3 regions of the Bacillus sp. MBGLi79 genome follow, and region 3 is predicted to be linked to each of the others. Evidence: riboswitches for the same ligand, from Rfam matches in the RefSeq annotation. Region 3 holds a riboswitch; each other region holds the start of a gene.
What was found. A riboswitch is a leader RNA that binds a small molecule or an ion and turns the genes downstream of it on or off. The one in region 3 is predicted to bind S-adenosylmethionine.
Positions count from the first base shown of each region.

Region 1: it holds a riboswitch for S-adenosylmethionine, as region 3 does, so the genes downstream of both, metN (methionine ABC transporter ATP-binding protein MetN) here and mtnK (S-methyl-5-thioribose kinase) in region 3, are expected to answer to the same signal.
Region 2: it holds a riboswitch for S-adenosylmethionine, as region 3 does, so the genes downstream of both, C1T29_RS23365 (5-methyltetrahydropteroyltriglutamate--homocysteine S-methyltransferase) here and mtnK (S-methyl-5-thioribose kinase) in region 3, are expected to answer to the same signal.

Region 1 is NZ_CP026521.1:3,775,316-3,781,799, forward strand. Features, by position in the region: gene C1T29_RS19280 (carboxymuconolactone decarboxylase family protein) at 1-5, opposite strand, end outside; gene metQ (methionine ABC transporter substrate-binding lipoprotein MetQ) at 89-913, opposite strand; gene metP (methionine ABC transporter permease MetP) at 927-1,595, opposite strand; gene metN (methionine ABC transporter ATP-binding protein MetN) at 1,588-2,613, opposite strand; SAM riboswitch class I at 2,719-2,825, opposite strand; gene C1T29_RS19300 (SCP2 sterol-binding domain-containing protein) at 2,940-3,284, opposite strand; gene C1T29_RS19305 (thioredoxin family protein) at 3,391-3,711, opposite strand; gene C1T29_RS19310 (toprim domain-containing protein) at 3,713-4,075, opposite strand; gene C1T29_RS19315 (YusG family protein) at 4,148-4,384, opposite strand; gene gcvH (glycine cleavage system protein GcvH) at 4,440-4,823, opposite strand; gene C1T29_RS19325 (arsenate reductase family protein) at 4,890-5,246, opposite strand; gene fadE (acyl-CoA dehydrogenase FadE) at 5,357-6,484, opposite strand, start outside.
Region 2 is NZ_CP026521.1:4,577,719-4,584,202, reverse strand. Features, by position in the region: gene C1T29_RS23380 (CoA transferase subunit B) at 1-348, shown strand, start outside; gene C1T29_RS23375 (3-hydroxybutyrate dehydrogenase) at 365-1,138, shown strand; gene C1T29_RS23370 (5-methyltetrahydropteroyltriglutamate--homocysteine S-methyltransferase) at 1,187-2,323, opposite strand; SAM riboswitch class I at 2,401-2,507, opposite strand; partial or broken gene C1T29_RS23365 (5-methyltetrahydropteroyltriglutamate--homocysteine S-methyltransferase) at 2,576-3,709, opposite strand; SAM riboswitch class I at 3,793-3,899, opposite strand; gene C1T29_RS23360 (LURP-one-related/scramblase family protein) at 3,965-4,453, opposite strand; gene C1T29_RS23355 (hypothetical protein) at 4,583-4,861, opposite strand; gene C1T29_RS25000 (hypothetical protein) at 5,139-5,264, opposite strand; gene pepT (peptidase T) at 5,372-6,484, opposite strand, start outside.
Region 3 is NZ_CP026521.1:1,628,043-1,634,526, forward strand. Features, by position in the region: gene kinE (sporulation two-component system sensor histidine kinase KinE) at 1-1,087, shown strand, start outside; gene C1T29_RS08275 (methylated-DNA--[protein]-cysteine S-methyltransferase) at 1,084-1,581, shown strand; gene C1T29_RS08280 (hypothetical protein) at 1,671-1,796, shown strand; gene mtnA (S-methyl-5-thioribose-1-phosphate isomerase) at 1,830-2,891, opposite strand; gene mtnK (S-methyl-5-thioribose kinase) at 2,899-4,092, opposite strand; SAM riboswitch class I at 4,185-4,341, opposite strand; gene C1T29_RS08295 (carbon-nitrogen family hydrolase) at 4,425-5,204, opposite strand; gene mtnE (methionine-glutamine aminotransferase) at 5,299-6,484, shown strand, end outside.

The DNA.
Region 1 (6,484 bases), 2.1 Mb from region 3:
TCCATCTGTTTAACATTCCTTTTTATTATGAGCAGCTTTTAGGAAAATACGCGAAAAAACCCCGGATTGCTCATCCGGGGTTTCAGACTTATTCAGATACAGGAAGCACAGCTCCGTCGTATTTTTTCTCGATGAAGTCTTTGATCTTTTTAGAGTGAAGAACTTCCATCAGCGCTTTGATTTTTGCAGAATCTTCTTCGCCTTTTCTCACTGCGACGATGTTAGCATATGGGTTGTTTTTCGTTGATTCTACTTCAATTGCATCTTTTTTAGGATTTAATTTATTTTGGATCGCATAGTTTACATTGATGAAGACCGCGTCTCCTTCTTTGTTTTCATATGCTTTTGCCGTTAATTCAGGCGCTACTTTTTTGAATTCAAGGTTTTTCGGGTTTTTCTTAATGTCTTTCAATGTTGCGTCAACGGTTTCCACTTTAGAATCAAGAGTGATTAATCCAGCGTTTTCAAGCATTGCAAGCATACGGCCTTGTTCAGCAACGTTGTTTGTCAGGATGATTGTCGCACCGTCTGGAAGGTCTTTCAGTGATTTGTATGTTTTAGAGTAAATACCAAATGGCTCTAAGTGAACAGCGCCGGCATTCACAAGTTTGTAATCTGTGTTTTCTTTCATTTCTTGCTCAAGGTAAGGAATGTGCTGGAAGTAGTTCGCGTCCACTTCTTTATCAGCTAAAGCTTTATTGTACATTTTGTAATCACTAAGCACTTTCACTTTCAGCGTATAGCCTTTTTCTTTCAGCAATGGTTCAGCTTCTTTTAAAATTTCCGCATGCGGTGTTTTCGTTGCTGCAACGACAATTTCTTTCTTGCCGGATTCAGCGCCGTTATTCGAACCGCAGGCAGCCATAACTCCTGCAAATACAAGCAGTAATGCACCTAAAAATAGCTTTTTCAATGTAAATCCTCCCTTATCGTTTGTCTATAATATTTGTTATTAAATCACCGATGATTTGAATAATAAATACGATGATTAAAATAAACACAGTCGCAACGAAGGTAACATCAGCGTTATTAGACTGATATCCTTCTACGTACGCAAGGTTTCCAAGGCCGCCTGAACCAATGGCTCCGGCAATTGCCGTTGAGCCGATCAAAGCGATGGCTGTAACCGTAATGCCAGAAATAAGTGCCGGCATTGATTCCGGAATCAGCACTTTGAAAATGATCGTAGACGTTTTCGCGCCCATTGATTTAGCGGCTTCAATCACACCTTTATCCACCTCACGCAGCGCGATTTCAACAAGACGTGCGTAAAACGGTGCCGAGCCGATAACCAGCGCCGGCAATGCGGCGTTTGGCCCTAAGATCGTGCCGACTAAAAACTTCGTAAACCCTAATAGTAAAATAATTAAAATAAGGAACGGAATCGATCTGAATATGTTAACAACGGCAGCAATCACAGAGTTGACCGCTTTATTCTGCCAGAGGCTTCCTTTGCTCGTCAGAAAGAGCAGCAAGCCGAGGATGACCCCGATGACAAAAGCAAACAGTAAAGAAATCAGCGTCATATAAAGTGTTTCATAGGTCGCGTTCCATAATTCAGTTAAATCAACGTTCGGGAAGTATTTTTCAAACATTCGTGATCACCTCTGCTTTCACCTGTTTGTCATTAATGAACCGGATCACGTTTTGCACTTCTTCCTCGTCTCCGTCAATGTGGATGAACAGTGAACCGTAAGCTCCATCCTTCGTCTGCGAAATTTTCCCTTGCAGAATATTGACGCTGACATTGAAGTTTCTGATCATCTCTGTAATCAGAGGCTGTTCAGCTGACTCACCGACAAATGTGAGCTGAACCATTTTTCCTGATGCTGTATCATCAAGAAGGTGCTGAAGCGTCTCTTTCGTTTCTTCTGGCTCTGTCACCTGTTGAACAAATCGTTTTGTCATTTGTTCCTTTGGATTTTTGAAGACGTCGAGAACCTCGCCTTCTTCGACCACCTTACCGTTTTCCATGACGGCGACTCTGTTGCAGATTTTGCGGATGACATGCATTTCGTGCGTAATCAGCACAATCGTCAAACCGAGTCTTTCATTAATATCGGACAATAGATCCAGAATTGAATCTGTCGTTTGCGGATCTAATGCTGATGTCGCTTCGTCACAAAGGAGAACCTTCGGATTGTTTGCAAGCGCTCTGGCAATTCCGACACGCTGCTTCTGACCGCCGCTCAGCTGGGACGGATATGATTTTTCTTTTCCTTCTAAACCTACCAGTTTAATCAGTTCATTGGCGCGCTTGATCCGCTCGCTCTTTTTCACCCCGGCAATTTCTAAAGGAAACATGATATTATCTCTGACAGTCCGCGACCAAAGCAAATTGAAATGCTGGAAAATCATACTGATCTCATGGCGTGCTTTTCTTAAACCGCGTCCATTTACTTCATTAATCTTTGTTCCCGCCACTTCCACGGTTCCTGAGGTTGGTTTCTCAAGGCCGTTCAGCAGACGGATTAAGGAACTCTTACCAGCTCCGCTATATCCTATAATTCCAAAAATCTCACCTTTTTTAATGGAAAGCGAGACATTTTGGACAGCATTGACATCTCCATGTTTCGACTTGTAAACTTTTGAAACATCCTGAAGATTGATCAAAGCAATCACCTGCCTTAACACTATTCTAAGAAATCTTCCGGTTTTTTCTGCAAAAGAAAAGCCTTTCTGCACACTTGAGCAGAAAGGCTTATATAAAATGCCTTTCTCTCATCTTTCAAAGCTGAACGCTTCGTGTGAATTGGCACCATTTCAACAGCGTTGATGGTTGCCGGGCTTCATAGGGCACTTCCCTCCACCTCTCTTGATAAGAGAAATATATAGTCTTTTTCGTCCGGAAATTCTTAATGTAGAATAGCACGGCGAATGATTAAATGTCAATAAAATAAATGATGACAACTTTTACTATTATAATAATTTATTATTTTTCAATTCTTTGAAATCCTCTGAAAAAATCCATTTGTCAGCCAGAGAATGGCTTCTAGCTTTAACAGGGCCCTGAATGACCCCTTTACTTTGAGGCTTCCGCTCTGAATCAAGTGCTGAAGGGAAATATCTCCGTGCAATAAATCAATAATTTCCGTTTGGTTTCCGTAAAAGGTCAGGTTGGACGTTTGGGGCGGAGAAACTTTTTTCATTTCTCCCTGTTCGTTTATTGAGACGGTTAAGGCTTCTGCTTCTCCTTGAAAGGTAATGAGCAATGTTGAGGCATTCAAAAGGGGTTTTAAAAACAGATGCTGATACTCATCTTCTAAAACTTCCGCTTTCTCCATATGTACAACCTCCTATTTGTTGGTCATACATACACATTTCTCTCTCTGTCGCAAGAACCCCTTTATAAAACGAACGACAATTTCGTTGGATATGCTGAGAAATATGTCATAATTGGGATGCGGAAGATGATTTTTGTTTGATCAGCTCATATAAATAAGAAACGGAATGAAACGCATATCCTCTTTCGACCACCTTTCCGCCTTTAAACAGCAGAAAACAAGGGACGCTTTCAATTTGATATGCTTTTGCAAATGTCGGAGAGTAATTGACATTGTTTTGATAGAAGGCGACATCAGGCAGCATTTCTTTCACCACTGTCAGCATTTTGCTTGCAAGCTGGCAGGTGCCGCAAAACGGAGTATATAAATATAGAAGGTACACATCATCTTCAATGTGATCAAGTTCGTGTTCTTGGAGTTCTTTCATGCTATACACCTCGGGACTTTCTTTCAAGAAAAATAGTATGGACATTCAGATTCGCACGCAGCAATACAGAGGCGACATGGTGCCTGGGCGCAGCCGCTACTTCCTTATAGGCTCTGTCGATATGGAGATGGCAGGCTTCATTAAATTCACGCTTCAGCTGTTTTCTCAATTTCTCGCCTGATTCATCAGCATCAACTAATATATAGACGTCTTTATCATAAAGCTCGTCAGCCAATTCCTCAAGCTTCAGCTGGCTGATTGTTCCGTTTGTGCAGATAATGCGCACCGGTTCATTCAGGACGCTTTCGATTTTCTCTTTATCTGATTTCCCCTCGACAATCATAACCTTTTCCAGCTCATCCATCTTCTTCACCTGCCGCGTCAAATTTGAAACGTTCAGATTGTAAAAGAAGGCAGTGAAATTCACCGCCTACATTTAACACCAGCCGTTTTCGTAGTCACAATCTACATATTTTGCGTCGTCACCAGAGACCACATCGGCTGTCTTATAAAACTTCTCATTTTCAAAGGAATAACCGGACTTAAGCTCATATTCATTCATGCTTGTCATTTGGCCGATCATCTCATTATCATGATATAACGAGAGCCGGCCATTTTGAAAGCGGCCTGTCACGTCGTTGGTGACATCGAGCTTTTGTTTGTCGAAAGCCATATTGGACACCTCCCATAACGTTAGCGTGTCCAATTGCTTTTACGGCTATCCTGTTTTAGTCTTCTTGTGTCATCTCTTCGTATTGCTCTGCTGTCATCAGTTTTTCAATTTCAGAAGCGTCAGTCGGCTCAACGACGATCATCCATGCTTTTTCGTACGGAGATTCGTTGACGAATTCCGGACTGTCATCAAGATCTTCGTTTACTTCCACAACAGTTCCGTTAATCGGCGCATAAAGCTCAGATACCGTTTTAACGGATTCAACACTGCCGAATGGCTCGTCCGCTTTGATTTCAGCGCCCACTTCAGGAAGTTCGACAAACACGATGTCGCCTAGCTCGGACTGGGCAAAATGCGTAATTCCGATTCTGGCTTTTTCTCCTTCAACTTTTACCCATTCGTGTTCTCCTGAGTAACGCAAATCTTTTGGTATGCTCAATTGAATCCCTCCATTTTTTACAGCACTACAATAAGAAGATACCACACTTTTCAAAAAAAATTTACATTAAGCCCAGTTTTCTTCAAATTGGTCTTCTTTAAATCCGACAGTCACTTTTTCGCCGTCTGTTGTAAGCGGGCGTTTGATCAGCATTCCGTCTGAAGCCAGCAGTTCGAGCTGTTCGTCCTCTGACATGTGATACAGCTTTTCCTTGAGATTGAGCTCGCGGTATTTCATGCCGCTCGTGTTGAAAAATTTCTTGAGATCCAGCCCGCTTTTTTCATAAAGCGCTTTTAATTCTTCTTTGCTTGGCGGCTGCTCAGCAATATGTATTTCGTTTATTTCTTTCCCATGCTCTTCAAGCCACTTCTTTGCTTTGCGGCACGTTCCGCATTTAGGGTACCAGTAAAAAGTTAACGACATCTTCTTCCCCCTCAATAAAATAATCGAGGTTATTTTAACACAGTTTGTTTTAAAAACCTAAAACAGTGCTTCTTAAAAAAGAGCTCCGCGCATGCGGAGCTCATGGCCAATCAGACAATATATTTCTCAGCCTCAAAAATGCCTGCCGCCGCCTCGCGTTTTTTCTGAATCACGTTTTTAGGCGTTACGCGTGTCAGCTTTCGCAGAGCGGAAAGCATCATGCGGAGTGAGTCTCCTTCTTCCATTGCGATAAGGGATTCCTTCGCATGCGCTTCAATTTCGTTAAAGGCTTCTTGAACGAAAATTTCTGTGTACAGCACCTTTTGCGCAGCTTTTTCAGCGCCTTGTGCTGCAATGGCCTTTTCCGTTCTGAGCACGGCCGATTCCATTGCGTATACATTGCTGACGATATCCGCGACGTTCACGAGAATTTCTTGCTCATGATCGATGGCTTTTCCGTATTTTTGCGCAGCTAGGCCGGCGGCAAACAACGCAATTTTTTTCGCTTGCTTAACGATATATTTCTCTTGCTCTAAGACGCCGCTTCCAGGCTCTTCAGGCATAAGCATCATGAGTTCTTCCTGCAGCGACTGTGCTTTTTCAAATAGAGGCAGCTCGCCTTTTAGCGCTTTTTTCAGGAAAGTGCTTGGCACGATTAATCGGTTGATTTCGTTTGTGCCTTCAAAAATTCGATTGATCCTTGAATCCCTATAAGCTCTTTCTACTTCGTACTCCTGCATAAAGCCGTAGCCTCCATGAATCTGAACGCCTTCATCAACAATATAATCAAGCGTTTCAGAGCCAAACACCTTATTCAGAGAGCATTCGATGGCGTATTCCGCAATTGACTTGGCGATTTGCCGGCCGTCCTTGAGGTCTTCGGCCGTGAACTGGCTCATATTGTCTTCAAACAGCCCGACGGTTCTGTATACAGAGCTTTCCATCGCATACAGCCTTGAGGCCATTGTCCCGATTTTTTCCTGTGTCAATGAAAAACCTGCAATCGGTGTTTTAAATTGGCGGCGCTGATTTGCGTATGCCGCAGACAGCTCGATGACCCGCTTAGATGCGCCAATTGTGCCAACCGCCAGTTTGTAGCGGCCGATGTTTAAAATATTAAAGGCGATGACATGCCCTTTGCCGATTTCTCCGAGCAGGTTTTCCTTCGGCACTTCCGCTTGATCCAAAATGAGGGTCCTCGTCGATGATCCTTTGATTCCCATTTTCTTTTCTTCCGG
Region 2 (6,484 bases), 1.9 Mb from region 3:
CTTGGCGGAATGGAAGTTTCGGAGCAGGGTGATTTGGCCAATTGGATGATCCCGGGCAAAATGGTAAAAGGGATGGGCGGCGCAATGGATCTCGTCAACGGGGCGAAACGAATCGTTGTCATCATGGAGCATGTCAATAAGCATGGCGAATCAAAGGTAAAAAAAACATGCTCTCTTCCGCTGACAGGCCAGAAAGTCGTGCACAGGCTGATTACGGATTTGGCTGTTTTTGATTTTGTGAACGGCCGCATGACACTGACGGAGCTTCAGGATGGCGTCACAATTGAAGAGGTTTATGAAAAAACAGAAGCGAATTTCGCTGTAAGCCAGTCTGTACTCAATTCTTAATGGGAAGGTGTTTGACATGAGAAAACAAGTCGCCTTGGTGACTGGGGCTGCCGGCGGAATCGGATTCGAAATGGCAAGAGAATTCGCCCGTGAAGGCGCCAGCGTCATCGTTTCAGACCTCCGTCAGGAAGCATGCGAAAAAGCAGCCTCCAAGCTTGCAGAAGAAGGCTTTGACGCGGCGGCCATTCCGTGTGATGTGACAAAGGAAGCGCAAGTTGCTGATATGGTGGACGCCATCCAAAAACGATACGGCCGCTTGGATATTTTAGTGAACAATGCCGGTATGCAGCACGTCGCCCCGATTGAAGAGTTTCCGACAGAAACCTTTGAACAGCTGATCAAGGTTATGCTGACGGCGCCCTTTATTGCAATGAAGCATGTTTTTCCGATCATGAAAAAACAGCAGTATGGCCGAATCATTAATATCGCGTCTGTTAATGGCTTAGTCGGCTTTGCGGGAAAATCCGCTTATAATAGCGCCAAGCATGGCGTCATTGGACTCACAAAAGTCGGGGCGCTGGAAGGCGCGCCCCACGGCATTACAGTCAATGCGCTCTGTCCAGGTTATGTCGATACCCAGCTTGTCCGCAATCAGCTTAGCGATCTATCAAAAGCAAGAAATGTCCCTTACGACTCGGTACTTGAAGAGGTCATTTTTCCGCTTGTGCCGCAAAAACGGCTTCTTTCCGTCAAGGAAATTGCGGATTATGCCGTGTTTTTAGCAAGCGAGAAGGCGAAGGGCGTCACTGGGCAGGCTGTCGTTCTTGATGGGGGCTACACCGCACAATGACAGAAAAACACACTTGCTCCGAATGGAATCAAGTGTGTTTTTCTTTGCTTATTTCCAAACATCATTCGCGATCTCAACCACATGGCGGAGCTTCGCCCATTGCTGTTCTTCAGTCAGCTTGTTGCCTTCCTCAGTTGAAGCGAATCCGCATTGAGGGCTGAGGCAAAGCTGGTCTAAGCTGACATAACGGGACGCTTCTTCGATACGGCGTTTCACGTCATCCGGATGTTCAAGCTCACCGAATTTAGATGTCACTAAGCCAAGAACTAGCTGAAGATCAGACCGTTTTACATAACGGAGCGGCTCAAATCCGCCTGAGCGTGAATCATCATACTCTAAGAAAAGGCCGTCAAGATTCAAGCCGTCAAAAATGGTTTCGGCTGCTGCATCATAGCCGCCTTCTGCTGTCCAAGTGGACTGGAAGTTGCCGCGGCAAATATGCATGGTTACCGTCAAGTCATCCGGACGGTCTGCAATCGCGTCATTAATGGATTTCGCAAACAGCTGGCGAAGCTCGTCAGGCGTTGTTCCGAACGCTTCGATTTGTTTTAAGCCTTTTTCTGATAAGAAAACGGCCCATGCCGTATCATCAAGCTGGAGGTAGCGGCAGCCTCTGTCATAAAACGCTTGAATCGCTTTTTTATATGCTTTGGATACATCATGCTGGAAAAGGTGATAGTCGTTTTTATACGCATCCTTTTCCAGTTTTCCGCGGAAAAACAGCATATTCGGGCTTGGAATCGTCATCTTTGGCGTCGCGTCACCGGCAATGCTATGGAGAAATGAGTAATCTTCAAGCATTGGGTGAGTTGAAAAGTCGATATCACCTGTGACTTTAATGCCGCGTGCTTTTGTCTGTACGTTATGGAATTGAATGCCTTGCTCAGGAGTAAACGGCTCAACGCCATCTAAGTTTTCAAGGAAATCAAAGTGCCACCACGCTCTGCGGAATTCACCGTCTGTCACGACGTTCAGGCCGGTTTCCTTCTGTTTCTCCACAATGCGGATGATTTCATCGTTTTCGATCTGGCGAAGCTGCTCAGCCGTAATATCGCCGGCCGCTTTTTGCAGCCGCGCTTTTTTGACGGGCTCAGATCTCAGCAGGCTTCCGACTTGATCCGCGCGAAACGGCGGTTTTTTTCTTTGAAGTGATTGTTGTTCTGCGGGTGTTGTTTGTTGTGACATGTTGTCCATTCCTTCTTTCCATTCAAATATAAAAAAGCTCTTCCTTTGGATAAGGAAGAGCTTGCGTGACAATCTCAACCTTATCTTCAAGAGCAATCATTGCTCTAAAGGATTTAGCACCATTCTGTTAAACAGCGGTTGCCGGGTATCGCAGGGCCAGTCCCTCCACCTCTCTTGATAAGGAAAACCTTTTTATGAAATTTTCTGATATTATCTATTATTCACACATTTTCTATTTCTGTCAATGATAGATTATCTCCACACATCGTTGGCGATGTCGATGACATGGCGAAGCTTGGCCCATTGCTGTTCCTCTGTCAAAAGATTGCCTTCTTCTGTAGAGGCGAAACCGCACTGCGGGCTGAGGCAAAGCTGGTCTAAGCTGACAAAACGCGCCGCTTCATTGATACGGCGTTTCACATCCTCTGGATTTTCAAGCTCGCCGTATTTCGATGTGATCAAGCCAAGCACGATTTGCAGATCCTTGCGTTTCACAAAACGGAGCGGATCGAAGTTTCCGGAGCGGTCATCATCGTATTCCAAGAACAGGCCGTCAAGGTTTAAGCCGTCCAAAATCGTTTCCGCTACAGCGTCGTACCCTCCCGATGCCGCCCAGGTTGAGCGGAAGTTGCCGCGGCAAATGTGCATTGTGATCGTTAAATCATCAGGCCGGTCTGCCACTGCATCGTTAATCGTTTTGGCAAACAAGGCGGGCAATGTTTCTGGATCGCCTCCGAGCGCCCGGACAACCTCTCTGCCTTTTTCCTCAAAGAAGAGAGACCATGACGTATCATCAAGCTGGAGATAACGGCAGCCAACATCATAGAAGGCTTTGATTGCCTTTTTGTACGCTTGGGCCAAATCATGAAAATATTCCTCTTGATCGTTATAGATGCCTTTATCCGCCTTTTCGCCAAAAAACAGCATATTCGGGCTTGGAATCGTCAGCTTTGGTGTCGCGCCACCGGCAACTTCATGTAAAAATTGATAATCAGCAAGTGCTGGGTGGCTCGTAAAATCGAGTTTTCCCGTCACTTTGATGCTGCGCGCTTTCGTTTTCGCGTTATGGAACTGAATCCCCTCAGCCGGGATGAACGGCTCCACACCGTCAAGTCCTTCCAGGAAGTCATAATGCCACCAGGAACGGCGGAATTCCCCGTCTGTTACCACTTCAAGACCGATTTCTTTTTGTTTTTCCACGATGCGGGTGATTTCTTGATTTTCGATATCACGAAGCTGTTCCGCTGTCATCTCACCTGCCGCTTTTTTTTGCCGGACTTCTTTCACCGTAGCGGAACGAAGCAAACTGCCGACGTGATCGGCGCGGAAAGGTGCTTTGCGTTGTTTTTCTGTTTTTTGTCATGTAACATTCGTTTGTTGGACCATGTCATTCGCCTCTTTTTCTGAAATATTGAGCATGTAAAAAGCTCTTCCTTTGTGTAAGGAAGAGCTTGAACGATCAAATCTCCGCCTCATCTGCAAGAACGCAATGTTCTTAAGGATTTAGCACCATTCTGTTTGAAACAGCGGTTGCCGGGTATCATAGGGCCAGTCCCTCCACCTCTCTTGATAAGGTACAACTTCATATTTAAATTTCAATTATCTTAATATTATTACTTTTGGATCAATTGTCAATGCTTTTTAGAAAATACTTTCATCTTCATCGTTATATAAAACCATATCAAGCACGATCGCGATGGCAGTGCAAATCAGAACATCTTCCTCGTTTGCAATCTGCAAATGATAGGAATCACCCCAGCTGAGCCACTTTTTGCTCACTGACATCCGGACATTTTCCCTGTCCGTCAGCTGGAATTCATCCCTCCATAAGTCACCATCGATTTCCCAGTTAAGGCCGGAAATCACAAATTTCGGTTTGAAAAACGTTACTTTCTTCGTTACCTCACAAACTGTTTTCCCGCCAATTGAAATCTCATAGCGCGGCAATAAAGACATGAGTTTTTGTTCTATGGAAACGAGCGTTTTCCCGGATGAATCTGTCATTTGTAATGAGTCCCCTAACGAGAGAAAACGCCCTTCCACCTTGAAGATTTCTTGTTCATCCCGGTCATAAATGTGGAATGCATCTTTAAATGAGAACATTTTTTGTTTCATAAATAACCCGATCATTGCAGAAGTCTCCTTTTGGATTTGCCTTGTATGAAATTACGGATAGAGGATAAAAAGGTTTCAGGCTCTATCTCAACATAATTTTAAAAGGCTGCGTCATTCCGCAGCCTTTTCGTTTGAAATATAGAATTAGGAAAGATGCATCCGGCGTTTTTGGCGGATAGCGTCAAGGTCGATTAGGTTGTTGTGATGAGATGCGGCTGCTGGAAGAGGGCTTGTCTTTTGCGGTTTGCGGCGATTGTCCTTGCTGAAAGAAAAAAGAAGATAGCCGCATAAAGCGATGATAATAAATAGGATCATATTACATACCTCCCAAAAAAAGTTTTGGTACTCTCTATTGTACGGATAAAAAGCCAAAAAGTATTCAAAAAATTCTAAATCAAATAAAAATAAATAACTGCCCCTCAAAAACAGTCTAACCTGATGACCTGAAAATAGTCTTGCATTATGGTGATTGTTCTTGTTGATGATTGGTTCTATAGTTACTATCGACGATAAAATGAATTCCTTTATATAACTTTTAACCTAAATTAAAGTAATTCAAATTACCTGTTTTTGGATGCCGTTATCTTTCTTAATTAGTTTATACCCTATTTTGCGGAATTGAACACAAAAAACCCAAATTACGGAGCATTTGGGCGGTACGAGAGAATGCGGATTTTGTTTTGGGGATTTGGATGACTGGTCAGAAGAAGCGTTTGAACATTTTTCTGATTTTTTGAAATGGGCTGGATTTCTTTTGCGTGTTAAGCGGCCTGGAAATGATCCATTTTTTCAATAGGCTCTTTGCAGCAATTGCATGCTTTGTCATTGTTTTTCCTCCTCATTTGTTGATACTTGTTTTACGGAGGACGTGTTTAAAATGTTTCATTTTCACATAAAAAAAAAACCAGCCCTTTTTTGGACTGGCTTTTGGCATTACGCTTGCTCTTCAAACAGCTTTGCAATCTCAACGATGACATTTACGGCTTTGACCATGTTATCGGCTGAGATGTATTCAAATTTGCCGTGGAAGTTTTCCCCGCCGGTAAAGATGTTTGGCGTCGGAAGTCCCATGTAGGATAGCTGCGATCCATCGGTGCCGCCGCGGATGGGGGAAATTTTCGGTTCGATGCCGAGGTTTTCCATCGCTTGCTTGGCAATGTTGACGATTTCGATGACAGGTTCAATTTTCTCTCTCATGTTGTAGTACTGGTCGTTCATATCCAGCAAAATCCGGTCTTGCCCGTATTCGTTCTGAAGTTCTTCAACGGCGCGCTTCATTGTTTCTTTTCTGCTTTGGAAGTTCTCTTTGTCAAAGTCTCTGATAATGTAGTGAAGCTTTGTTTCCTCTACGTCTCCTTGAATCGACAGCAGATGGTAGAAGCCTTCATAGCCTTCTGTATATTCAGGCGCTTCGTCTGCCGGCAGCAGGCTGTTCAGCTTCATCGCGATTTTCGCAGAGTTGATCATTTTCCCTTTTGCCGTTCCGGGATGTACGTTGTTGCCTTTAATCGTAATTTTCGCGGCAGCGGCATTGAAGCTTTCGTATTCAAGCTCGCCGAGCGGGCCGCCGTCAACCGTGTAGGCAAAGGATGCATTGAACCGTTTCACATCAAATTTGTGCGGTCCTCTTCCGATTTCTTCATCAGGCGTAAAGGCGACTCTGATTGTGCCGTGCTTGATTTCTGGGTGTTTGATGAGGTAATCCATGGCCGTCATGATTTCAGCGATACCAGCCTTATTGTCTGCGCCGAGAAGGGTGGTGCCGTCTGTGGTGATGAGTGTGTGGCCCTTATAGCCAGACAGCTCAGGGAATTGATCAGGTGACAGGGTGACCTGCAGCTGTTCGTTAAGAACGATGTCATTACCATCATAGCTTTCGATGATTTGCGGATTCACGTTTTTGCCGGTAAAGTCTGTAGCGGTGTCGACGTGAGCGAGAAAGCCGATTGTCGGCACGTCTTTTTCAGTATTGGAGGGGAGCGTCGCCATGACATAGCCGTTTTCATCAATGGCTGCATCCTGCATGCCGATGGACTTCAACTCATC
Region 3 (6,484 bases):
TGTCAGCGACAGAAAGCGGATGGAAAAGGAGCTTCGGGAAAGCGAGCTGAAATTCAGAAAAGTGTTCAACGGCTCAATGGACGGCAATGTATTGTTCGACAATCAATACAGGATTATCGACGCCAACCCGTTAGCAAGCCATATTTTGGGGCTGTCACATGAAAAGATCAAACAGCACAGCCTGCTAGATATTATTTCTGCTTATGAAATAGAAAATCTGGCATCACCGGCAAGGCAGATTAATTTTGATGAAATGGACAACGAAATTCCATTTTTGCTAAGCAGCAGTGACAATCGAAAACTCGAATTCTCATTTAAACGGAATATTATTCAAAATATGAACTTGGCTATCTTTAAAGACGTTACAGAGCGAAAAGAATTGGAGGAACGCCTGCGCAAATCAGATACCCTTCATGTTGTCGGCGAACTCGCAGCCGGCATTGCCCATGAAATCAGAAATCCGATGACCGCTCTTAAAGGCTTCATTCAGCTCCTGAAAGGAAGTGTCGAGGGAGACTACGCCCTTTACTTCAACGTGATCACCTCAGAACTAAAGCGCATCGAATCCATCATCACCGAATTCTTGATTTTAGCCAAGCCCCAGGCCATTATGTATGAGGAAAAACATGTTACCCAAATTATGAGAGACACGATAGACCTTCTAAACGCGCAAGCCAATCTCAGCAATGTACAAATGCAGCTTGATTTAATGGACGACATTCCCCCGATCTACTGTGAACCGAATCAGCTGAAACAGGTTTTTATCAACATATTAAAAAACGCCATCGAAGTGATGCCTGACGGCGGAAACATTTTTGTGACGATAAGGGTACTGGATCAAGATCATGTCCTCATCTCCTTAAAAGACGAGGGGATTGGAATGACAGAAGATAAATTAAAGCGCCTTGGTGAACCATTTTATACGACAAAGGAACGGGGAACTGGACTTGGGCTTATGGTAAGCTATAAAATTATTGAAGAACATCAAGGCGAGATTATGGTCGAAAGTGAAGAAGGAAAGGGCACCGTTTTTCATATTACGCTTCCCGTCAGACAGAATGCTGAAGAAAGAAGGAATGATGAGTGAATTACTATATGACAGCTGAAACGCCGCTCGGTGAATTTATCATTGCCGAAGAGGAGGGCAGGATCACCCGTCTATTTCTCAGTCAGGAAGATTGGATGGATTGGAAAGAAACCGTTCAGAAGACAGAACACAAGGAAACACCTCTTCTTGCAGAAGCGAAAAAACAGCTTCATGAATATTTCGCCGGAGAAAGAAAGACATTCTCCCTGCCCCTCAGCCAAAAGGGCACACCTTTTCAGAAAAAAGTGTGGGAGGCGCTGGAGAGGATCCCATATGGTGAATCCCGAAGCTATGCTGATATTGCCGCTGCAGTCGGGAGTCCGAAGGCGGTGCGCGCTGTCGGACAGGCTAATAAACGTAACGACCTGCCGATTTTTGTTCCGTGTCACAGAGTGATTGGCAAAAACAGCGCGTTAACAGGCTACGCCGGAAGCAAAACTGATCTCAAAGCATTTTTGCTGAACATCGAGCAAATCTCCTATAAAGAAAAATAAAACATATGGCACGTTCCCTTTTTTCACAGCCGACATATCATTTTATTAAGTTAAAAAAGTTGGTCTGATGAAAAAGGAGGACAAAGCAATTGAAGCCGAGCCGCTCTGAGAAAATTGCCGTTTTTGCCAAACTGTTTGTGAAACTGCATATCTTATCAAGCGCTCAAAAAGATGAAATCATCAATGTTAACAAAAAGAAACAAAAAAACCGCTGACTCAGCTCCAAATGAGCAAAGTCCAGCGGTTTTTTAATGCACCTTTTCACCTTTAAACAACTGTTCAATCTCTTCTGCATAGTTACCGGTCATAATCCCTTTTTCTGTGATGATTCCTGAAATGAGATCATGAGGTGTAATGTCAAAAGCGGGATTAAAGACAGGCACATCTGATGGAGCGGTCCGTACTCCGGAAATCTGCCTGACTTCGTCGGGATCCCGCTCCTCTATCGGGATATCAGCGCCGCATTTGACCTTCGTATCAAATGTAGATAAAGGTGCGGCGACAAAAAACGGAATATCAAAGGCGTTTGCTAAAATAGCAAGGCCGTATGTGCCGATTTTATTTGCCGTATCACCGTTCTTTGCAATTCGGTCAGCTCCGACGATAACAGCGGAAATTTGTTTTTCCTTCATCGTATGGGCGGCCATGCTGTCTGTAATTAGCGTGACATCAATGCCTCCCTGCATCAGCTCCCAAGCAGTAAGGCGTGATCCTTGCAGGACAGGCCTTGTTTCGCAGGCATAAATGTGCAATCCCAAATCTTTTTGTTTGGCCAAGTAAAACGGAGCTAGCGCCGTTCCATAGCGGCTTGTCGCGATTGAGCCGGCATTGCAGATCGTCATGATCCTGTCGCCTTTTTTGAAAAGCTGCAGGGCGTTTTGGCCGATCAACCGGCACGTTTCCTCATCCTCGACCTGAATCTGAATTGCTTCATGGACAAGGTTTGTTTTTGCTTCATTTACGGAAATCGCGTTTTCGACCGAATGACTCAGTCTCTCAAGCGCCCATGACAAATTAATGGCTGTAGGCCGTGAGCTGTTTAAATATTGTTTGATGTCTTCAAGTCTGCGCCGGAATTCCGTGACATTATCTGTTTCAATGTTTTTGGCAGCAAGCGCTAGTCCGAAGGCAGCCGTAATGCCGATCGCCGGAGCACCCCTTACTTTGAGCGTGACAATCGCATCAAATACATCCTCTTTCGTCGTCAGCTCCAAATATTCCGTCTCATCAGGAAGCTTTTGCTGATTTAAAATGGTAATAGCTGTTTCTTTCCATTCAACAGAACGTGGAACAGCAAATGAATGGGTCATGAATGGATCATTCCTTTACAAGTAACTTAAATAATTCAATCACATCTGTTATCGTTTTGAATTCCGAACGTTTTTCGATAAAGGCTGTGCCGGTTTCGAGCGCCAGCCGTTTTCTGCCGATTCGTTTATCAAACGGCACGATCGTATCCAGGTCAGCTACATGGGCAAGGCCGATCGTGCGTCGTATCAGCTCACAGCCCGCAAATCCGATTGCTTCTTCAAAAATATGGCTGAGCGTATCAGTGAGGTAACCGTCGATGTTGGCGTAAACATCCAGACTGTCCTTCTGCCAGGCTTCACTAAACGTCTCTTCAAACGTTTCCCAGAGCTGGTTGACATGTTCATATAACGGCTCTCTGTCAGCCCCGTCACGGCTGAGTGCGTTCAAAAATAAGTTGGCGATAAATTGCCCTACATCAAAGCCGATCGGTCCGTAAAAAGCAAACTCAGGATCAATCACCTTTGTTTCGTGCTCACTTGCGAAAATGCTTCCTGTATGCAAATCACCATGAATCAACGTTTCCGCAGACGTTAAAAATGACTTTTTCAGCTTAGCGGCTTCGATTTTAACGTTGTCATTATTCCAAAGCTTCTCGACAAAAGGACGAAGCTCTTCTTCAAAATCATTTGTGTCATGGTCGAAGAAAGGATCTGTAAAAACAAGTCTTTCCGTAATGTCGCATAGCTCAGGGTTTGTAAACTGTTTAACAAGCTGTTTTTTCACCTTAGGTTCAAGCGCGTAATCTGATGAGTAGAAAAGTGTTTTTCCTAAAAATTCACCGATGTGCCGTGACAGGTGCGGATAATTTTCACCCGCAATGAGTCCTTTTCTTGCGATTTTTAGGTGAGAGAGATCCTCCATGACGGTAACCGCCATTTCCGTATCAGAGTAAAACACTCTTGGAACCAAGTGAGGCACATGCTCGCCCTGACGGATGAGAGCGCTGCTTTCGATTCTTGCACGATCGATTGTGAGCGGCCAGCTTTCTCCCACCACTTTTGCATAAGGAACCGCCTGTTTAATGATCAATGCTTTGTTATGTTCTTGATCATAAATATGAAAAACGTAATTTAAGTTGCCATCGCCGATCTCCTGACATGTCAGGGTGCTTTTGCTTGGAAATAAGCCGAGCTTCACAGCCAACGCCACAGCGGAACTTTCATTTAACGTTTCGTATAAAGGTGTTTTTGTGACTGCCATCATCATAACCTCCAATTATGTAATCACTTAATATGTGGCCGTAAAAAAGCCTCCTTCTCAGAGAGAAGGAGGCTTAACATCTATGTCCGCCTCTCTTATCTCTCAGATCAGATCTGAATGGAATTAGCACCGTGCCTTAAGAGACAAGCGTCTCGGCGCGAAAAAGATGCGCCCCATTTCACAATGGAATTACGGTCGGTTGCTGTTGGGGTCAAAAGGCCAAATCCCTCGCCCAACTCTCGATAAGAGAATATATTCATTTGTTAAACAATTCTAATTTATCAGTTGATGAACATACTAACAGGTGTTTTAATAAGTTGTCAATATATTTTTTAATATAAATCTTTTCTGATATCATCGAAAACAGGGATGCTCTCCCGCACCTCGACACTTTTATGAAGGTCGATTTCCGCACGGACTATGCCTTCCTCACGGCCGCCTTCAGCAAGTACACGCCCCCATGGATCAATAATCAGGCTATGGCCTGCAAATTCATTATCCGGATTTGAACCAGTGCAATTGCAGGCTGCGACAAAGCATTGATTTTCAATGGCACGGGCAATAAGCAGGCTTCTCCAATGATCAAGGCGGGGGAGAGGCCATTCCGCGGAAATAAACAGCACGTTGGCACCTTTTGTCGTATGTTTTCTGATCCACTCCGGAAAACGGATATCATAGCAGATCAATCCTGTGCTTTTGACGCCGTCAAGCTCAAAGCATCCATCTTCGGAACCGGCTGATAAATACAAATGCTCATCCATCAGCTGAAAAAGATGGGCTTTTCTGTACTCTTTAATGATTTGCCCTTCCTTATCCGCGATGTACATTGTATTATAAACATCAGAATCCTTTCTGACAGCGACCGATCCGGCGACAAGATGAACTCCATGTTTTTTTGCCGTTTTCTTCAGCCAGCTCTGAACAAAATGGCCGTCTTCATCAGCGAGTTCATCAAGATTGGCCAGATCATATCCGGTCGTCCATAATTCAGGCAGAACAAGAACATCAGCATGTTTGCTTTCTTTTTCGATCAAAAATTCAGCCTTTTTTATATTTTCCGAAGGTTTACCATATGAAATATCAAATTGAAGACAAGATATCGTCCATTTCATCTTTTTAACACCCCAAATTTTTCTTTACTTTTTTCATTTAACCATATATGATGATGGACTATCATTTCAAGATTTTTTTAGAAGGTGAGAATAGATGAAATTTGAACAGTCTCATGTATTAAAGGAATTGCCTAAACAATTCTTCGCTTCCCTGGTGCAGAAAGTGAACCGAAAGCTCGCAGAGGGACACGACGTTATCAATCTAGGACAGGGAAATCCAGATCAGCCGACACCGGAACATATCGTCGAGGAAATGAAACGAGCTGTTGCTGATCCTGAGAATCATAAATATTCATCTTTTCGCGGCTCATACAGCCTAAAGTCAGCGGCTGCTGCATTTTACAAAAGAGAGTACGGCATTGATCTGGATCCGGAAACCGAAGTCGCTGTTTTATTCGGCGGAAAAGCCGGTCTTGTCGAGCTCCCGCAATGCTTGTTGAATCCCGGTGATACGATCTTAGTTCCCGATCCGGGCTACCCTGATTACTGGTCTGGTGTCACACTCGCGAAAGCGAAGATGGAAATGATGCCGCTCGTAAAGGACAGGGCGTTTCTTCCCGATTACAGCAGCATCCCCGCTCAGGTGAGAGAACAAGCGAAATTGATGTATTTAAATTATCCGAATAATCCGACTGGAGCTGTTGCTACCTCTAAATTCTTTGAAGAAACCGTGAGCTTTGCAAAAGAAAACGGAATCTGCGTCGTTCATGATTTTGCTTACGGCGCTGTAGGGTTTGACGGCTGTAAGCCTTTAAGCTTTTTGCAGACTGAAGGTGCAAAGGATATTGGAATTGAAATTTACACGCTGTCAAAAACGTATAACATGGCAGGATGGCGGGTTGGCTTTGCCGTCGGAAACGCTTCGGTCATTGAAGCGATCAATCTATATCAAGACCATATGTTTGTCAGTCTTTTCAGAGCCACTCAGGAGGCTGCAGCAGAGGCACTGTTAGCTGATCAGAGGTGTGTGGCAGAGCAAAATGCCCGATATGAGAGCAGGCGAAACGCTTGGATTGCTGCATGCCGTGAAATTGGCTGGGATGTGACAGCTCCAGCAGGGTCATTTTTTGCATGGCTGCCTGTACCTGAAGGCTATACTTCTGAGAAGTTCTCAGACCTTTTGCTGGAAAAAGCGAATGTGGCGGTTGCAGCTGGAAACGGCTTCGGTGAATACGGAGAGGGCTACGTCAGAGTCGGACTTTTAACAAGTGAAGAAAGGCTCAAGGAAGCCGCTTATCGAATTGGCAAACTAAACCTGTTTACCCAAAAAACCATTGACA